3 regions of the Arthrobacter sp. NPDC056886 genome follow, and region 1 is predicted to be linked to each of the others. Evidence: riboswitches for the same ligand, from Rfam matches in the RefSeq annotation. Region 1 holds a riboswitch; each other region holds the start of a gene.
The links. Region 1 has a riboswitch for cyclic di-AMP ahead of ACFRJ8_RS18510 (M23 family metallopeptidase). Riboswitches for the same ligand answer to the same signal wherever they lie in the genome.
Positions count from the first base shown of each region.

Region 2: linked by a shared signal. The riboswitch ahead of ACFRJ8_RS03740 (hypothetical protein) and the one ahead of ACFRJ8_RS18510 (M23 family metallopeptidase) in region 1 are both predicted to bind cyclic di-AMP.
Region 3: linked by a shared signal. The riboswitch ahead of ACFRJ8_RS16195 (hypothetical protein) and the one ahead of ACFRJ8_RS18510 (M23 family metallopeptidase) in region 1 are both predicted to bind cyclic di-AMP.

Region 1 covers NZ_JBHUBT010000011.1:49,836-54,846, forward strand. Annotated here, with positions in the region: gene ACFRJ8_RS18505 (NlpC/P60 family protein) at 1-541, opposite strand, end outside; cyclic di-AMP (ydaO/yuaA leader) riboswitch at 837-1,020, opposite strand; gene ACFRJ8_RS18510 (M23 family metallopeptidase) at 1,143-1,964, opposite strand; cyclic di-AMP (ydaO/yuaA leader) riboswitch at 1,969-2,181, opposite strand; gene ACFRJ8_RS18515 (metal-dependent transcriptional regulator) at 2,332-3,027, opposite strand; gene serC (phosphoserine transaminase) at 3,374-4,501, shown strand; gene ACFRJ8_RS18525 (DUF3027 domain-containing protein) at 4,743-5,011, opposite strand, start outside.
Region 2 covers NZ_JBHUBT010000002.1:134,416-139,426, reverse strand. Annotated here, with positions in the region: gene ACFRJ8_RS03755 (DNA alkylation repair protein) at 199-891, shown strand; gene ACFRJ8_RS03750 (cation:proton antiporter) at 965-2,179, opposite strand; gene ACFRJ8_RS03745 (hypothetical protein) at 2,176-2,454, opposite strand; cyclic di-AMP (ydaO/yuaA leader) riboswitch at 2,658-2,828, shown strand; gene ACFRJ8_RS03740 (hypothetical protein) at 2,833-3,531, shown strand; gene ACFRJ8_RS03735 (sensor histidine kinase) at 3,629-4,633, opposite strand; gene ACFRJ8_RS03730 (response regulator transcription factor) at 4,626-5,011, opposite strand, start outside.
Region 3 covers NZ_JBHUBT010000009.1:81,740-86,750, forward strand. Annotated here, with positions in the region: gene ACFRJ8_RS16190 (ATP-binding protein) at 1-1,277, shown strand, start outside; cyclic di-AMP (ydaO/yuaA leader) riboswitch at 1,422-1,607, shown strand; gene ACFRJ8_RS16195 (hypothetical protein) at 1,612-2,424, shown strand; gene ACFRJ8_RS16200 (glycosyltransferase) at 2,588-4,048, shown strand; gene ACFRJ8_RS16205 (glycosyltransferase family 39 protein) at 4,049-5,011, shown strand, end outside.

The DNA.
Region 1 (5,011 bases):
AGCCGTGGTAGTGGATGCCGGCCGCGGCCAGGGCGTTGGTGGCGAGGGCGGTGCAGTCCTGCGCCACGCCGATCTGTGCGTAGGCAGCGGCGGCGATGGTCGCGCCGGAGCCGCTTCCGATGCCGGCGGGGGCCTGGGCTGCGACGCCGCCGCTGACGGCAGCCTCGGTGCCACCGGCGCGGGTGGCCGTGGAATCCTGGACCTTCACGACGGGCTTGGGAGCCTCGACGACGGGAGCCGGCGACGTGGTCACAGCGGGCTTCTCGTAGGAGATCGCGATGGTGGACGCGGCCGAGATGGTGGCCGGAGCGGCGGACTGGACTTCCAGGGCCGAAGCGGAGGTGGATTCGCGCTGAACATTGGTCTCAGCAGCGTTGGCTGCGATTCCGCTGGTCAGAACCAGACCGGAGGCTGCGGCGATGACCGCGGCCTGACGGCCCATGCCGCCGGCGTTGTCGCCGACAGCCTTGGCAATAACAGCCAGCGAGTTGGTCTTGGTGACCTCGGCGCGGTGCCGTGCAACGGTTGCACGAGTAGTCATTAAGTTCTCTCTTTCGTGATCCTTGGACCGCGCGCTTTCGGGCACGGTTTGAGGACGCTCCGGCATCTTGGGGGTACGCCGGATCGCCCCGAAATGGGTTACTTAGCGAAGGGTGTACTGCGAAGACGCGCCAAAAGCGGAAACTGCATGCTGTCCGGACTCGGTAGAGATTGAGCCTGCGGAACGTGATCCCATCCGGGCGCCGGCAAGGGCGGCACGTGATGTGGATTCCAGCGGGCTCGAAAGAGCCTCGCCGGTGCGCATGCGCGCAAAATTGTGGCGTGAAGACACGAAAGTAGCCTCTCCCAATGCCTACGAGGTGAGCTGTCGGATTCGGATGGGAGTCACCCGGCCGCGCTGCTTCCTGGGAAGCTTTGCGACTTAACCCCAAGGCCTTCTTTCGAAGGCCAAAATTGGTTCCCCCGCCCCTGCCAGACGATGTAATGCGAACGGACCTTGAGCGGTGGCAGAGCTAGGCAATCCACTCAAGAGCGCCAACTTCGGAAAAGTTGGCGTGCTTCAAACCCTACAGGAGTCCGGGCCCAATGTCACATTCAGATCACGGCGTGTCACAAGCACTTGAGAGCGGCCCATCGTCTATTTAGAGCCAGCCGAGGGGGTCAACGACGTCGCCGTTGACCATCACTTCAAAGTGGAGGTGGCAGCCCGTGGAGGCGCCGGTGGTCCCGCTCATCGCGATGACGTCACCGCGCGATACCTTCTGGCCAACTTTGACCGAGGCCGAGGACAGGTGGTTGTACGTGGTCTCAAGGCCATTACCGTGGTCAATGACCACCCGGTTTCCACCGCCAAAGGGATGCCATCCGTTGAAGGTCACGGTGCCGCTGGCCGCTGCATGGACCGCCGTGCCGCACTGGGCAGCGAAATCCTGGCCGCGGTGGAACTCCCCCGCGCCTCCGGTGATTGGGCTGACACGGTAGCCGTAGGGCGAGGCTGTGACCAGATGATCCAGCGGCGCGCCAAGGGTGCCGGCCGAAGCCGCGCGGGTGATACTTCCCACAGACTGGGCGCTGAGCAGCTGCTTGAGCTTCCCATCGGGGTCGCCCTTGGTGGTGACGGCGGTGCGGCTGAAGTCGACCTTTGCGGCCGCGGCGGCCGTGACATCCGGCTGCACGGCAGCGGACAGAGCGCCGGATCCGGCGGTATTGGAGGCCATCACCGGGCTCGTGACGGGGACCGTCACGGTAAGAACCAGACCAGTTGCGGCCAGGGCGATCCCGGCCTTCTGGCCGACCCCGCTGGCCGAGGCAAACTCCGTTACCTGGCGGAACGGACTGCGCCGGCGACGCCGTTCATCGCGGTGCGCGTCGCGCGGGCGGTCGGCCATATGCTCGACGACGGGACGCGGCTCCGGAGCGGGACCGGTCGCGCGGCGACGGCCCCTGGCGGTCTGGGTGGTCAAGAAGGGTTCCTCTCTGGATAGCCTGCGAAGTTAGCTGTCGGATTCGGGTCAGAGAGATCAAAGACCCGGTCCGCCGTTGCAAGCAGCCAGGCACAGGGGCATCCCAGGGATACTTCGGTGGAAGCTGCTTGCCGCTGACGGACTTCACCCCAAGGCTGCTGAAGCAGCAGCCGAAAGTGGTTCCCCCGCCCCTGCCAGGAGATGGTTCCGCGACTGATCCGCTGGCAGGGCTCGGCTTCGGATCAGGTAACGCTTTGGTATCGGTACTGGCCACTAACTATAGGCGATTAAGCCGCCCGGTAATAAATCCGTAACCGCAATTGTGCAGAACTCATGGGTCGTCCCATGACCAACGAGTTGTGGCTGGTCAGGCCACTGTTACGAAGACGTGCGCGGCAACCTCGGGCGGGAGCTCCAAGGCGCCCTCGATATCGGGGACGCGGACCGAGATGTACTCCCCCACCCGCTCCAGCGACAGAAGGGCGCCAGGGCGGATTCCACCCTCGTCGAGCTGGGTGAGAAGCTCCGGCTCCACCTGGATCGGTTCCGCAAGCCGGTTGACCGTGATCCGCGAACCAGCACCGTAGCCGGCCATGGCCTCCAGCAGGTTCACGGCCCTGTCAGTGGGGGCACCATTGGGCACGCCGCCAAGATCCGCAAGCCCCGGGATGGGGTTTCCGTAGGGCGAAACTGTCGGGTGGTTGAGCATCTCGTAGATTCTGCGCTCGACGCGTTCGCTCATGACATGCTCCCAGCGGCACGCTTCCTCATGGACGTAGGCCCAGTCGAGTCCGATCACGTCCGCAAGCAGGCGCTCCGCAAGGCGGTGCTTGCGCATGACGCCGATTGCGCGTTTCCGCCCTGTTTCGGTCAGTTCAAGATGCCGGTCGCCCGAAACAACCACAAGCCCGTCACGTTCCATGCGGCCGATGGTCTGGGAAACAGTGGGGCCGGAGTGGCGGAGCCGTTCGGCGATGCGGGCGCGGAGGGCAACGATGTTTTCTTCTTCAAGTTCCAGAATGGTCCGAAGATACATCTCCGTGGTATCGATCAGATCCGTCATTCAGCTCAGCTCCTCGAGCGCAGTCCTAGCGTCATTCCCACCGTACCGCGTGCGGGCTGCATGCAGGATGCGCCCTGGCGAGAACCGCCGTATGTTCGCATGCCAGCCTAGCCTATTTTGAATTACTCCGGATAATTTTTCGTTCGGCCTGGGACTGTCCTCCCGGTATCGCAGTCCGGCCGTTCCCGGGCGTCTCAATGACCGGACTGTGACAGGGCTTTTTCCGTATCGCCGGGGACTGTCAGGCAGAATAAAACAGGCAGAATGAATAGGGGTGTCCGTTGTAGCCATCCCTGCCAGGCCACCTCCCAGCCACGCTACGAACCAGCCGAATATTGGAGCCTCTGTGAGCGACACCAGCATCACGATCCCCGCCAACCTCCTGCCCAAGGACGGACGGTTCGGCGCCGGTCCGTCCAAGGTCCGACCTGAACAGATGGATGCCCTCGCTGCATCGGCGAAGCTGCTGGGGACCTCGCACCGCCAGGCCCCGGTGAAGAACCTGGTCGGCTCGGTACGCAGCGGCCTCAGCGAATTCTTCCGCGCCCCCGAAGGCTATGAAGTGGTGCTTGGAGTGGGCGGTTCCACCGCGTTCTGGGACATCGCCAGCTTCGGACTTGTGGAGAACAAAGCGCAGCATCTGTCCTTTGGCGAGTTCGGCTCGAAATTTGCCTCGGCCACCAACAAGGCGCCATTCCTCGCCGAGTCCTCCATCATCACGGCCGAACCCGGCACCCGACCCGCCGCCCGGGCGGAGGCCGGCGTCGACGTCTATGCGTGGCCGCAGAACGAAACCTCAACCGGCGTGGCCGCCCCCGTCCAGCGCGTCGCAGGCGCCGACGAGGGGTCGCTGGTGCTGGTGGACGCGACCTCGGCGGCGGGCGGGCTGGACGTGGACGTGACGGAGTCCGACGTGTACTACTTTGCGCCGCAGAAAAACTTCGCGTCCGACGGCGGCCTGTGGCTTGGCCTGTTCTCCCCCGCGGCGCTTGAGCGGGCGGCCCGGATCAAGGCCGGCAACCGCTGGATCCCCGACTTCCTGGACCTCCAGACGGCGATCGACAACTCCCGGCTGAACCAGACCTACAACACACCGGCACTGGCCACCCTGGTGACCCTGGATGCCCAGGTGCAGTGGCTCAACGCCAACGGCGGCCTGGACTTCGCGGCCGGCCGGACCGCGGACTCCGCCGGCCGCATCTACCGCTGGGCCGAGGCGTCCGGCTACGCCACGCCGTTCGTGGCCAAGGCCGAGGACCGTTCCAACGTGATCGCCACGATCGACTTCGACGAATCGATCGACGCCTCGGCCATCGCCAAGGTGCTGCGCGCCAACGGCGTCGTCGACACCGAGCCGTACCGCAAGCTCGGCCGCAACCAGCTGCGCATCGCCACGTTCGTGGCGATCGAGCCGGACGATGTCTCGGCGCTGCTCGAGTGCATCGATTTCGTCGTGGCGGAACTGAAGAAATAGCCTCAGCGTCCGGCGGCGCCCTCACGGCCAATCAGAACCCAGGCTGTGGCGGCGCCGCCGGCGTCGTGCGCCGTTAGGTGGGCGAACACCAGCCAGTCCTGGGCAGTGCGCTGCATCCAGGTGCCAATGTTGGAGATGAGCGCACCGATGAACCAGATGCCGTAGTTCAGGATGTGCAGGACTTGAACGTGGACATCAGCCCCCAGCCCGCCCCAGACACGCTCCCGGACGCTGTCAACCGCTAGTCGGCCTCGTCCGCGGAGCGTTCCTGCTCGTCGTCGTCGGTCTCGTCGGGGCCGGATTCGTCGGCGTCGTCGTCAGTCTCGTCGTCGGTCTCGGCTTCGTCGGTCTCCGCTGCGTTCTGTGCGGCGGCATCGGACGCCTGCGACGGCGCTTCGGCCTCGTCAGGCTGCGCGTCTTCCGGGCGGACCCGCTCAGCCCACGGAATCCACGCCGGCGCCAGGATGGAGTCTTCGGACGGCAGGAGGCCGAGTTCGTCCACCGTGACCA
Region 2 (5,011 bases), on a different contig from region 1:
GGGCCCCTGCTGCCAGAGCACGGGCGAGCAGACGCCGAACGGCGCAACCGGGCCCTGAGAAGGGGCGGTCCGGGGGCCCTGCATTCGGGCCAGGCCTTCGCGGCCAGTGGCCTACGTTACCGGAACGTTACCTTGACCTGCAAACCTCTCGGGTCGGGTTCACGGCATTTTCTGGCGCCCACGCGAAAGAATGGACGGGTGAGTGATGCTGGCGAATTCATCGACCTCTCGCTGCAGCGGGAGAGTTCCTGGCGCCGTGCGGACGGGCTGGCGTCGCGGCTGGAGATGGAGCCAGGCGGCAAGGGCCTCCGGTTCTACGGCACCTCTATGGGAGCCGTGCGCGGGACGGTCCGGGACGCCGGCCGCCGCTATCCAGGGCTGTCACACGATGAAATCACTGCGCTGAGTTCTGAACTGTGGGGCTCGAAACTGGGGACGGTGCCGGTTTTCGAGCGCAGGCAGGCCGCGGTGGTCCTGCTCCAGGCCAATGTGAAGCTGCTGACCAACTCCGACCTCACCCGGCTCGAGGGCTTCATCCGGGAGGCGCAGGTGCGGGACCTCGTGGATCCGCTGGCCGTCGACGTCGTCGGCCCATTGGTGGGCGGCCTCGACGTTCTGGCCAGGGTGCGGGCTGATAGCGTGCTGGACCGATGGATGCGCGAGCCCGATGCCTGGCTGCGCCGGGCCGCGCTGCTCTCGCCGCTGCAGGCGCTGCGCGCGGGTGCGGGGGACTGGGACAGATTTGTCCGTCACGCCAATGCGGTGCTCGGCGAGACTCAAGGGCCGTTCGACGACGGCGACGGCGCTGTGGTCCGGGACGCGGTTTCCCGGGTCTTGGCCGAGATGGCAACGAGGAGGCCGGAGCTGCAATTCACCTCCGCTGGTGGGTGAAGACCCGGGTGGTGGCGCCGGCCCGGACCTGGTTCGGGCTGCCGGCCGTTCGGGCTTCCCGTCGTCCGCACTTTCAGATTTTCGGATCTCCCGGACCGCCGGGATCTCCCGGTCCGACGGCGCTGCCGGCGTCGCCGGACCTGCCACCGGCATTTGCGGGCAGCGCGAATGTCCTCGCCGCCCGCGAGCCGGCGACGGCGCTCGCGGCTATGGTGACCAGCGCGCCGACCAGCAGGGCCGCAGCCTCGCCCGGGATCAGGACCTGAAGCTGCGTGCCGATGCTCGCCGCCGCCACCGGTATGCCGAGTTGGGCCGCCGACAACACCCCGAGGGGCAGCGGAAGCCCCAGGAAGGCCAGGCCGGCGTGCGTCAGCAGGGTCCCGGCTCCGAGGGCCAGTCCGAGGGCGATCATGTCCGGATGCCCCGCCAAGTCCTTGAGCGTTAGTGATGCACCAAGCCACACGAAGAACACTGGCCCCAGGAAACCGTCGCTGAGGGCGAACAGTTGCCGGGCCAGCCGCCTCGGTTCGCCGACGGCAGCCACCACAAGGCCGAGGGAAAAGCCTGCCAACATCACGGACACGTTGCTCCACGTCGCGACTGCGGCCAGGGCGAAGAGGACGACCAGCTGGATCCGCAGCTCGAGGGCAAACTTGCGGCTTTCCGAAAGTCGGTGCATGCGCCCGTTGATTCCCCTTCGATCGAGCCAGCGCAGGACGAAATAGAGCACCACCGCGCAGCCGGTCACCGTGAGCACGCCCAGCGCCGCGCGGCCTGCGTGCGGCGGGTCCACGAGGACCGGCAACGCCACAATGCAGGCTATGTCCGCGATGGCCACCTGCGCGGTCATGGCGATGACATGGGGTCCGCCGAGCCGCAGCGAATCGATGATCGGAAGAACCAAGGCGGCCGACGATGACGCCAGCAGCACTGCGTAGAGGGGAGCATGTCCAGTCCCGAAGAGCAGGCCGATGCCGGTTCCGACCGCCACCGCTGCCGCTGCGGCCGCAATAGCCCGGCGAGAGCCGTGGCCGAGGGCGGAGCGGATCTGGGGATCCCTCACGGGAACGTGGGTCCCGGCCACAAACATCATCAGCGCGAACCCGATGTTGGCCAGCAGAATAAACGTCGGGTCCGCAGGGTCCACCAAGCCCAGCCCTGAGCGTCCGATCGCGATGCCGGCCAGCAGTTCGCCCAGAACCACTGGCAACCGCCAGCGCACCGGCAGCGCCAGCAGGGGGCCGGCCAGGGCGACGACGGCGATCAGCGCCAGGGAGAGGAATGTCACGGCTCGCCGCCGCGGGCCGGTACCGGGCCTGACCGCCGCTCCACCACCGCGTAGGCCTTCCCGTCCAGGAAGGCCCAGTCATTGACAACCATGTACCCGAGGGCGTCCACCCGATCATTGAGGACGTGCTCGTCGAAGCCGCCGTCGCGCGGTTCCGCGTCCCACGTGGTCACGTGAACGTCCCGGCCGTCCAGGATCAGCAGCTCGGTGTTGACGTCGAAATCCGCGTGGGGCTGATTACTCAGCTGGCAGATGGCGACACAGTGGCTGTTCATTTCGGGCCTCCGCTCCGGCGTGGTGCTGATGGCATCATCCTACGTTCGGATGCGGCGCCGCCCCATGGGCAATGAGGGACCGTAGTGTGGCCGCCGTTACCTGAATGTGACATTTGCATGCGGTTCGCGTTACGGTGGATAGGCGCCTGTTGTCTCCGATACGGGCGCTCCCCAGCCGATTGCCTAACTCTGCCGCGGCCCGGGGATAACTCGCATCAACTACCGGCAGAGACGGGGAAACCACATTTGGCCTGCTGATTACGCAGGTCTTGGGGTGAAGCCGCACAGTGCCCGCAGCGACGGGCCCGGGAGTGCGGCCGGGTGACTCCCATCCGAATCCGACAGCTCACCTCGCAGGCACTGGGAGAGGCTACACTCATGTCTTCAATCAATACTTTTGCGCGCCATGCCGCCGTCCTCGCCGCCGCATCCGGCCTGGTCCTCACCAGCGGAATGGCAGCCAACGCAGCCGTAACACCTGCGCAGCGCGACTCCGCTCCGGCGTCCAAAGTTGACGTCAACGCACTGGTCAGTGCTCCCGTCAACGCCGATTCAAGCGTCAAGATCAGCTTTGACCGCCCGGCGGTAGCTACGGTCGCAGCACCGGTGATCGAAAAGCCCGTTGCCGCGGCGCCGGCTCCCGCCGCGGCCCCCGCCGTTGCCCGTGCTGCTGCGCCTGCAGCAGCACCGGCCGCTGCACCCAAGGCAACCATCAAGGTGCAGTCCGCTCCGGCAGCGCCTGCCGCGGCACCCGCTGCCGCCGGACGCAACGCCATCATGCTCTCGGCCGCGTACAGCCAGGTGGGCATCACCCAGGACTGCACCGCCATGGTGGAAAAGGCCCTTGGCGCCGCGGGCAAGCCTGTCGGTGACATCGGTCCCCGGGCCTTCCTTGGCCTCGGAACCATCGTTGCAGCCCCGAAGCCCGGCGACATGGTGGTCCAGTCCGGTCACGTTGGCATCTACGCCGGCAACGGCCAGGTGGTCAGTGGCGGCATGAACGGTAAGAACCAGACGATGGTCCACCCGCTGTCCTGGCTCACCGCGACCGGCGGCGTGACCTTCGTCCGCGCCTAAGCCGCACTGCCCCTTCCAGGGCCAGACAGTCCGGAAAGACCGGCGATCGATTCCCTTGGGGGCAATCGATCGCCGGTCTTTTCTGTGCATATGGTTCTCAGGGGTTTCCGTGCCCGGCCAGCGGAAGCGTGAATTTCATGACCGTGCCCTCGGCACCCGTCGCGGCCACCTCGACGGTGCCCCCGGCAGCGACGGCGATCTCCCGCACCAAGGCCAGGCCGATCCCAAAGCTCCGCTGTCCCTGTAAAGCGTCAGTGCTGGCGGTCCGCACGAAGCGATCAAAGATTCGGGCCTGATCGACGCCGGTGATGCCGGTCCCCGTGTCCGCCACGGTGATGACGGCGCGGCTCTGCTCGATCGACGTCGTGATGGACACCTGGCCGCCCTCAGGCGTGTGGGCAAGGGCGTTGTCCGCCAGTGCAAGTACGGCACGGCTCAGTGCATTCTTCTCGATCCGGGCCAGCGGCCGGGCATCGGCCACGAAATTCAGGCGCACCTTACGCTGGTCCGCGACCTGCTGGAGGCTGCCTGCGACGCTGGCGGCAGCGTCGGCAAGGTCGGCAGGCGGTGCGGAGCGGTCCGGGGCTTCCGCGGTTGCTGCGAGGAGCAGTTCGTTGACAATCCCGGTCAGCGTTGCTGCGTCCTCCCGGATACTGGCAAGGTCTTGGCCTTGCCTGGAGCCGGGCACGGTGTTGCGCTGGGCAAGCTGGATCCTGGTGTCCAGGATGGTCAAGGGTGTGCGCAATTCGTGGCTCGCGTCCTGGACGAAGCGCCGTTGCCTGGCCAGAGCATCACCGAGGGGGCGGATGGCGCTGCGCGCACTGAGCCACCCGACGATGCCTGCGAGCAAGATTCCCGCCACCCCGGCGATGACCATGGCTTCGAGGACATCTCTGGAATCCAAGTATGCGTAGGCCGTCCCGGCCGCCGCGGAGCCTGGCATTTCGGGATGGGCCAGTTGATTTAGGAGGTAAAGCGCCGTGGCGGCAAGCAGCCCGATGACCATGACCGCGCACGCGGCGCTGATCCGCAGCGCGACCTTGAGCGAGGCCTTGCGCAGGATGGAGTGGTCCGGATTTCCGCCGTTTCCGCCGTTACTCATGAGCATCGCCAATCTGGTAGCCGAGGCCGTGCACCGTGCGGATGACGGCCTTGGAGATCTTCCGGCGCAGGTGGTGAACATACGTATCGATCACGCCGGGCTGATCCGAGGGGTGGAAGTACGCAGTGAGGAGTTCGTCCCGGGTGAAGACGCGGCCGGGTTCCGCGGCCAGGGCGGCGAGCAGCTGGCCTTCTTTCGCCGTCAGCGACACCGTCTGCCCGTACACGGACCGGACAGTGCGCTGCGTCGAATCCAGTTCCCAGTCCCCGATCATCACCCGTGCCGGGGCCGGAGAAGTGAAGGTGCGCGTCAGTGCGCGCAGGCGTGCTGCCAGTTCGCCGGCGTCGAACGGCTTGGTCACGTAATCGTTTGCGCCGG
Region 3 (5,011 bases), on a different contig from region 1:
CCGACGACAACGCGGTCCTCCTGGCGCTCACCCCGAACGGTGTGCCCGTGGACCGGACCCTCTCGGCCGGCGCGTACCGGCTCACCGCCGTACGGGCACCCTATGGCGACGTGATTGTCACCGGACTTCCGCTGGCAGAAAAGGACAGCACGCTGACCTCGCTGATCTGGACCATGGTGGTGGTCTCCGCCGGCGGACTCGTGCTGATCGGGCTCGCTGGCACGGCCCTGATCCGGCGGACCATGAAGCCGCTGGAACAGCTCTCCGAGGTGGCCACCCAGGTCTCCCGCCTCCCGCTGGACGCCGGCGAGGTGGCGCTGGGGGTACGCGTCCCGGCGTCGGCGGCCCATCGCGGAACAGAAGTGGGCAGCGTGGGCTATGCGCTGAACAAGATGCTGGACAACGTCTCCAGTGCCCTCGAGGCCCGGCAGGAGAGCGAGATGAAAGTGCGGCAGTTCGTCGCCGACGCGTCCCACGAACTGCGCACCCCGCTTACAGCCATCCGCGGCTACACGGAGCTGATGCGGATGACCGAGCATTTCACCCCCGACGGCGCGAGATCCCTCGCCCGAGTGCAAAGCCAGTCCGAGCGGATGACCACGTTGGTGGAGGACCTGTTGCTGCTGGCGCGCCTGGACGAGGGGCAGCCGCTCAAGATCTCCGACGTCGATCTCACGCAGCTGGCCATCGAGACGGTGAGCGACGAGAAAGTCATGGCACCGGACCGCATCTGGCAGTTGGAACTTCCGGAGGAGCCCGTGGTGGTGCGCGGTGACGCGACCCAGCTGCACCAGGTCCTCGCCAACCTCCTGTCCAATGCACGCAAACACACGGCTCCCGGGACCAAGGTGGTCACAGGCGTCATGCGTTCGGCGGACGGCAGCGCCGTGGTCACCGTGACGGACAACGGCAACGGCATCGCTCCGGAATTCGTCGGCAAGGTCTTCGCCCGCTTCGCCCGGGCCGACGCGGCGCGCACTAATCCCGCAGCCAACGCCGCAGCTAACTCAACCGTCGTAACGGCGGGGGCCCGGTCCGGGGCCGCCGCACGCTCGGTTTCCGGCGCGGATTCCCGTGCTGCTTCCGGCAGCCCGGCCGCCAGCAGCCGGGGTTCGGGCACGGCCACTGCAGCGCCGACCTCCGAGGGCACGAGCGGGTTGGGTCTGTCCATTGTCCAGTCCATCGTGGACGCCCACGGAGGGACCGTCGAAGTCACCTCCCGGCCGGGCCGCACGGAGTTCGCCGTGCGGCTGCCCGCGGCGCCGCCGTCGGCGTAGCCAGCCACACGAACCGCACGTCGGTATCCCCCGGGTATCCGGCGCAAGCCGACACCCCGCCGCTGTGACTCCTGTTACCAAAATGTGACTTAAGCGTTTGGGTCCTGTAGCGTCTTAGGAGTGCGCTGCCATTGGTGCCGCATATCCGGATGGACGCCAAACTCTGCCGCTTCCCGGATTCCGCTAGAGCAGGCAGAGGCGGGGGACCCAGAGTTCCCGGGCATTCTGCATTTCATGCGCCCTCGGGGTGAAGCCGACACGTGATGTTCCGTGCGGCCGGATGACCTCATCCGAACCCGACAGCTAACTTCGCCGGCGTTGAGAGGCCATCATCATGACTGAATTCCAGGTACAGCCGCGCCCTGACGGCGATTCCCCTTCCAGCTCCACCAAGTCGCGCCACCGCGCCGAACCGGCCACGCAGGCATCCGCCCTGTCCAGGCTGGCCACCGGGCTCGGCATCACCGGCCGCCGCGCCGCCGTCATCACCGCCGCCTGCGCCATGCTGGTGGGGGGCGGCGCTGCCGCCCAGGCGGCAGAACCGGGCGCCCACACGACGAAGGTTGGCAGCCAAACGGCCACTAGCGCCGACCCGCTGGCCAAGCTCAACTTCGAACGGGTCGAGATCGTTGCGCCCACTATTCAAGCGGACCACAGCGTGGCAGCCAAGGCCCCGGCGGCTAAGCCCGCCAAAGCAACCGCCCCGGCTGCAGCGGCTCCCGCCAAGACCCCGGCTCATGCGGCCGCTCCCGCCAAGGCTCCCGCACCCGCCAAGGCCCCGGTTCGCGCAGCCGTACCCGCCAAGGCCCCCGCTCCCGCCAAGGCCCCGGTCGCCATCGACGATCCCGCCGGCGCCCAGGCCTACGCCGCGGCCCAGCTGGGCCGCTATGGCTGGGCACCTAACCAGATGCAGTGCCTGCATAAGCTCTGGACCAAGGAATCGGACTGGAAGACGACTGCCACCAACGCCAGCAGCGGCGCCTACGGCGTGGTCCAGTCCCTGCCCGCCTCGAAGATGGCGAGCGCAGGCGCCGATTACAGGACCAACTACCGGACCCAGATCAACTGGGGCCTGAACTACGTCAAGGAACGCTACGGCTCCCCCTGCGGCGCACTGAACTTCCACTACGCGCACAACTGGTACTAAACCGGCACTAGCCGGCCCACCAAGGGAGGCCCCGGATCCACATGGATCCGGGGCCTCCCTTTTTGCGTCTCCCCGGCCGGACCTGCCGCACTGGCCGGACTTCCACAGCACCCGCACAGCCTGACCATAAAGCCCACATATGGGCCGCCGGGAAAGTTGAGCCATGACATCCACAGACCAGGCCACAGGAACCCTGCCCCGCTCCACGGCGACGCCGGCCGGCCCGGCGGCACCGGCTGCACGGTCGGGGCTCGCCCTGACCGACGCGCCCGTCCCGGCCCCGTCGGCCGGGCCACTTGCCGGACCCGGCGGCCGGCGCTCAGCCATTGACACGCGTACCAGCACACCCGTGCTGGACATCACCATTCCGGTCTTCAACGAAGAACGGGATCTCGAAGCCTGCCTGCGCCGGCTCCATGCGTACCTTCTCGGCGCCTTCCCGCACTCCTTCCGAATCACTGTGGCGGACAACGCCAGCACCGACGGAACGCTCAAGGCGGCGGAACGCGTAGCCCGCGAGCTGCGCGAAGTGAAGGTGGTCCATATGGCCGAAAAAGGCCGCGGAAACGCGCTTCGCAAAGTGTGGCTTGCCTCGCCGTCGCCGGTCCTGGCGTACATGGACGTGGATCTGTCCACTGATCTGGCCGCCCTCGGGCCGCTCCTCGCGCCGCTCATTTCGGGGCACTCCGACCTAGCTATCGGGACGCGGCTAACCCGCAACTCGCGCGTGGTCCGCGGACCCAAGCGCGAATTCATCTCGCGCAGCTACAACTTGCTGCTGCAGTCCCTTATGGGCGCCCACTTCAGCGATGCGCAGTGCGGTTTCAAGGCGATCCGGGCGGACGTGGCACGGCAGCTGCTCCCCCACACGCTGGACAACGCCTGGTTCTTCGACACCGAGCTGCTGGTCTTGGCAGAAAAGTGCGGCCTGCGCGTCCACGAAGTCCCGGTGGACTGGACCGACGACCCCGATTCCAGCGTGGACATCGTCCAGACTGCCCTCGCCGATTTGCGCGGAATGGCCCGGTTGAGCCGGGACCTGGTTTCGGGCCGGGTCCCGGTGCCCGAACTGCGCGCCGCCCTGGCCCGCGGACCGCTGCCAGCCGCCTCAAGGACCCAGGAACAAAGCTCCGGCGGAAGCCTCTTCGGGCAGCTCGTACGCTTCGGCAGCATCGGCGTCGCCTCCACCCTGGCCTATCTGGCGATTTTCCTGCTCTGCCGCGGGATCATGGACCCGCAGCTGGCAAATTTCCTCGCGTTGCTCACCACCGCCGTGGCCAACACTGCGGCCAACCGTCGCTTCACGTTCGGAATCCAGGGCAGCAGCCAGGCGGCACGCCACCATTTCGAGGGACTGCTGGTCTTCGGGATCGGGCTGGCCCTGACTTCGGGCGCCCTGGCCCTGGTGCACGCCGCGTCGGGAGCGGCACCCGACCGCTGGCTTGAACTGCTCACAGTCACCGTCGCCAACCTGGCCGCCACAGCCGTGAAATTCCTGCTCTTCCGGCTGGTGGTCTTCCGCCACAGGCCCAGCCGCACCGTTCCCGTGCCCGGCGCCACGAATGCTGTTCCGGCGCCCGGCGCCCCCGATGCTTCCCTCCCCCGCACAGAAAAGGCCAAGTAAATGACGGCAACCATCAGCCCCACCACCGGAGCCCAGTCCGGCTCTCCGGCCGGCAGCCCGCCGGCAGCACAGGAAACGCCCGGCACGGTAGCAGGGGACGCCGGGACGGCGCCCCGCCCGCCCGCAGCCCACTTGTCCGCAACCCACCCTCCTGCAACAACCCAGAGCCGCCGGAACCGCCTGCTGTTCGGGCCGCAGGCCCGCTGGGTGCGGCCCTCGGCGGCGCTGCTGCTGATTGTCACCGCGGCGTTGTACCTGTGGAACCTGGAAGCCACCGGCTACGCCAACTCCTTCTACGCCGCGGCGATCCAGGCCGGGACCAAGGACTGGACCGCGCTGCTGTTCGGTTCCCTCGACGCCGGCAATGCCATCACGGTGGACAAGCCGCCGGCCGCCCTCTGGATTCCTGCCCTCGCCGGACGGATCTTCGGCTTCTCGGCACTGAGCATGCTCATTCCCCAGGCACTCATGGGAGTGGCCGCCGTCGGGCTTCTCTACTTGACCGTCAAGCGGGTGACAGGACCGGCTGCGGGCCTGCTTGCCGGCGGCGCCTTGGCGCTAACACCGGTGGCCGCCCTGATGTTCCGGTTCAACAACCCGGACGCGATGCTTACCCTGTGCCTGGTGCTGGCCGCCTACCTCACCACGCGCGCCATCGAGAAGGCCGGGTGGAAGTGGCTCGCCGCGGCGGGCGCCGTGATCGGCCTGGCCTTCCTGTCCAAGATGCTGCAGGGCTTCCTGATCGTTCCCGGGTTGGCGCTGGCCTACCTGTGGGCGGCGCCCACCACGCTGGGCCGCCGGCTCCTGCACCTGCTGGCCGCGGCCGCCGGGATTGCCGTGGTGGCTGGAAGCTACCTTGTGCTCTTCCAACTGACCCCCACCTCGGTCCGCCCTTACATGGCGGGCTCGGAGACCAACAGCTTCCTGGAACTCACGTTCGGCTACAACGGCCTGGGCCGGATC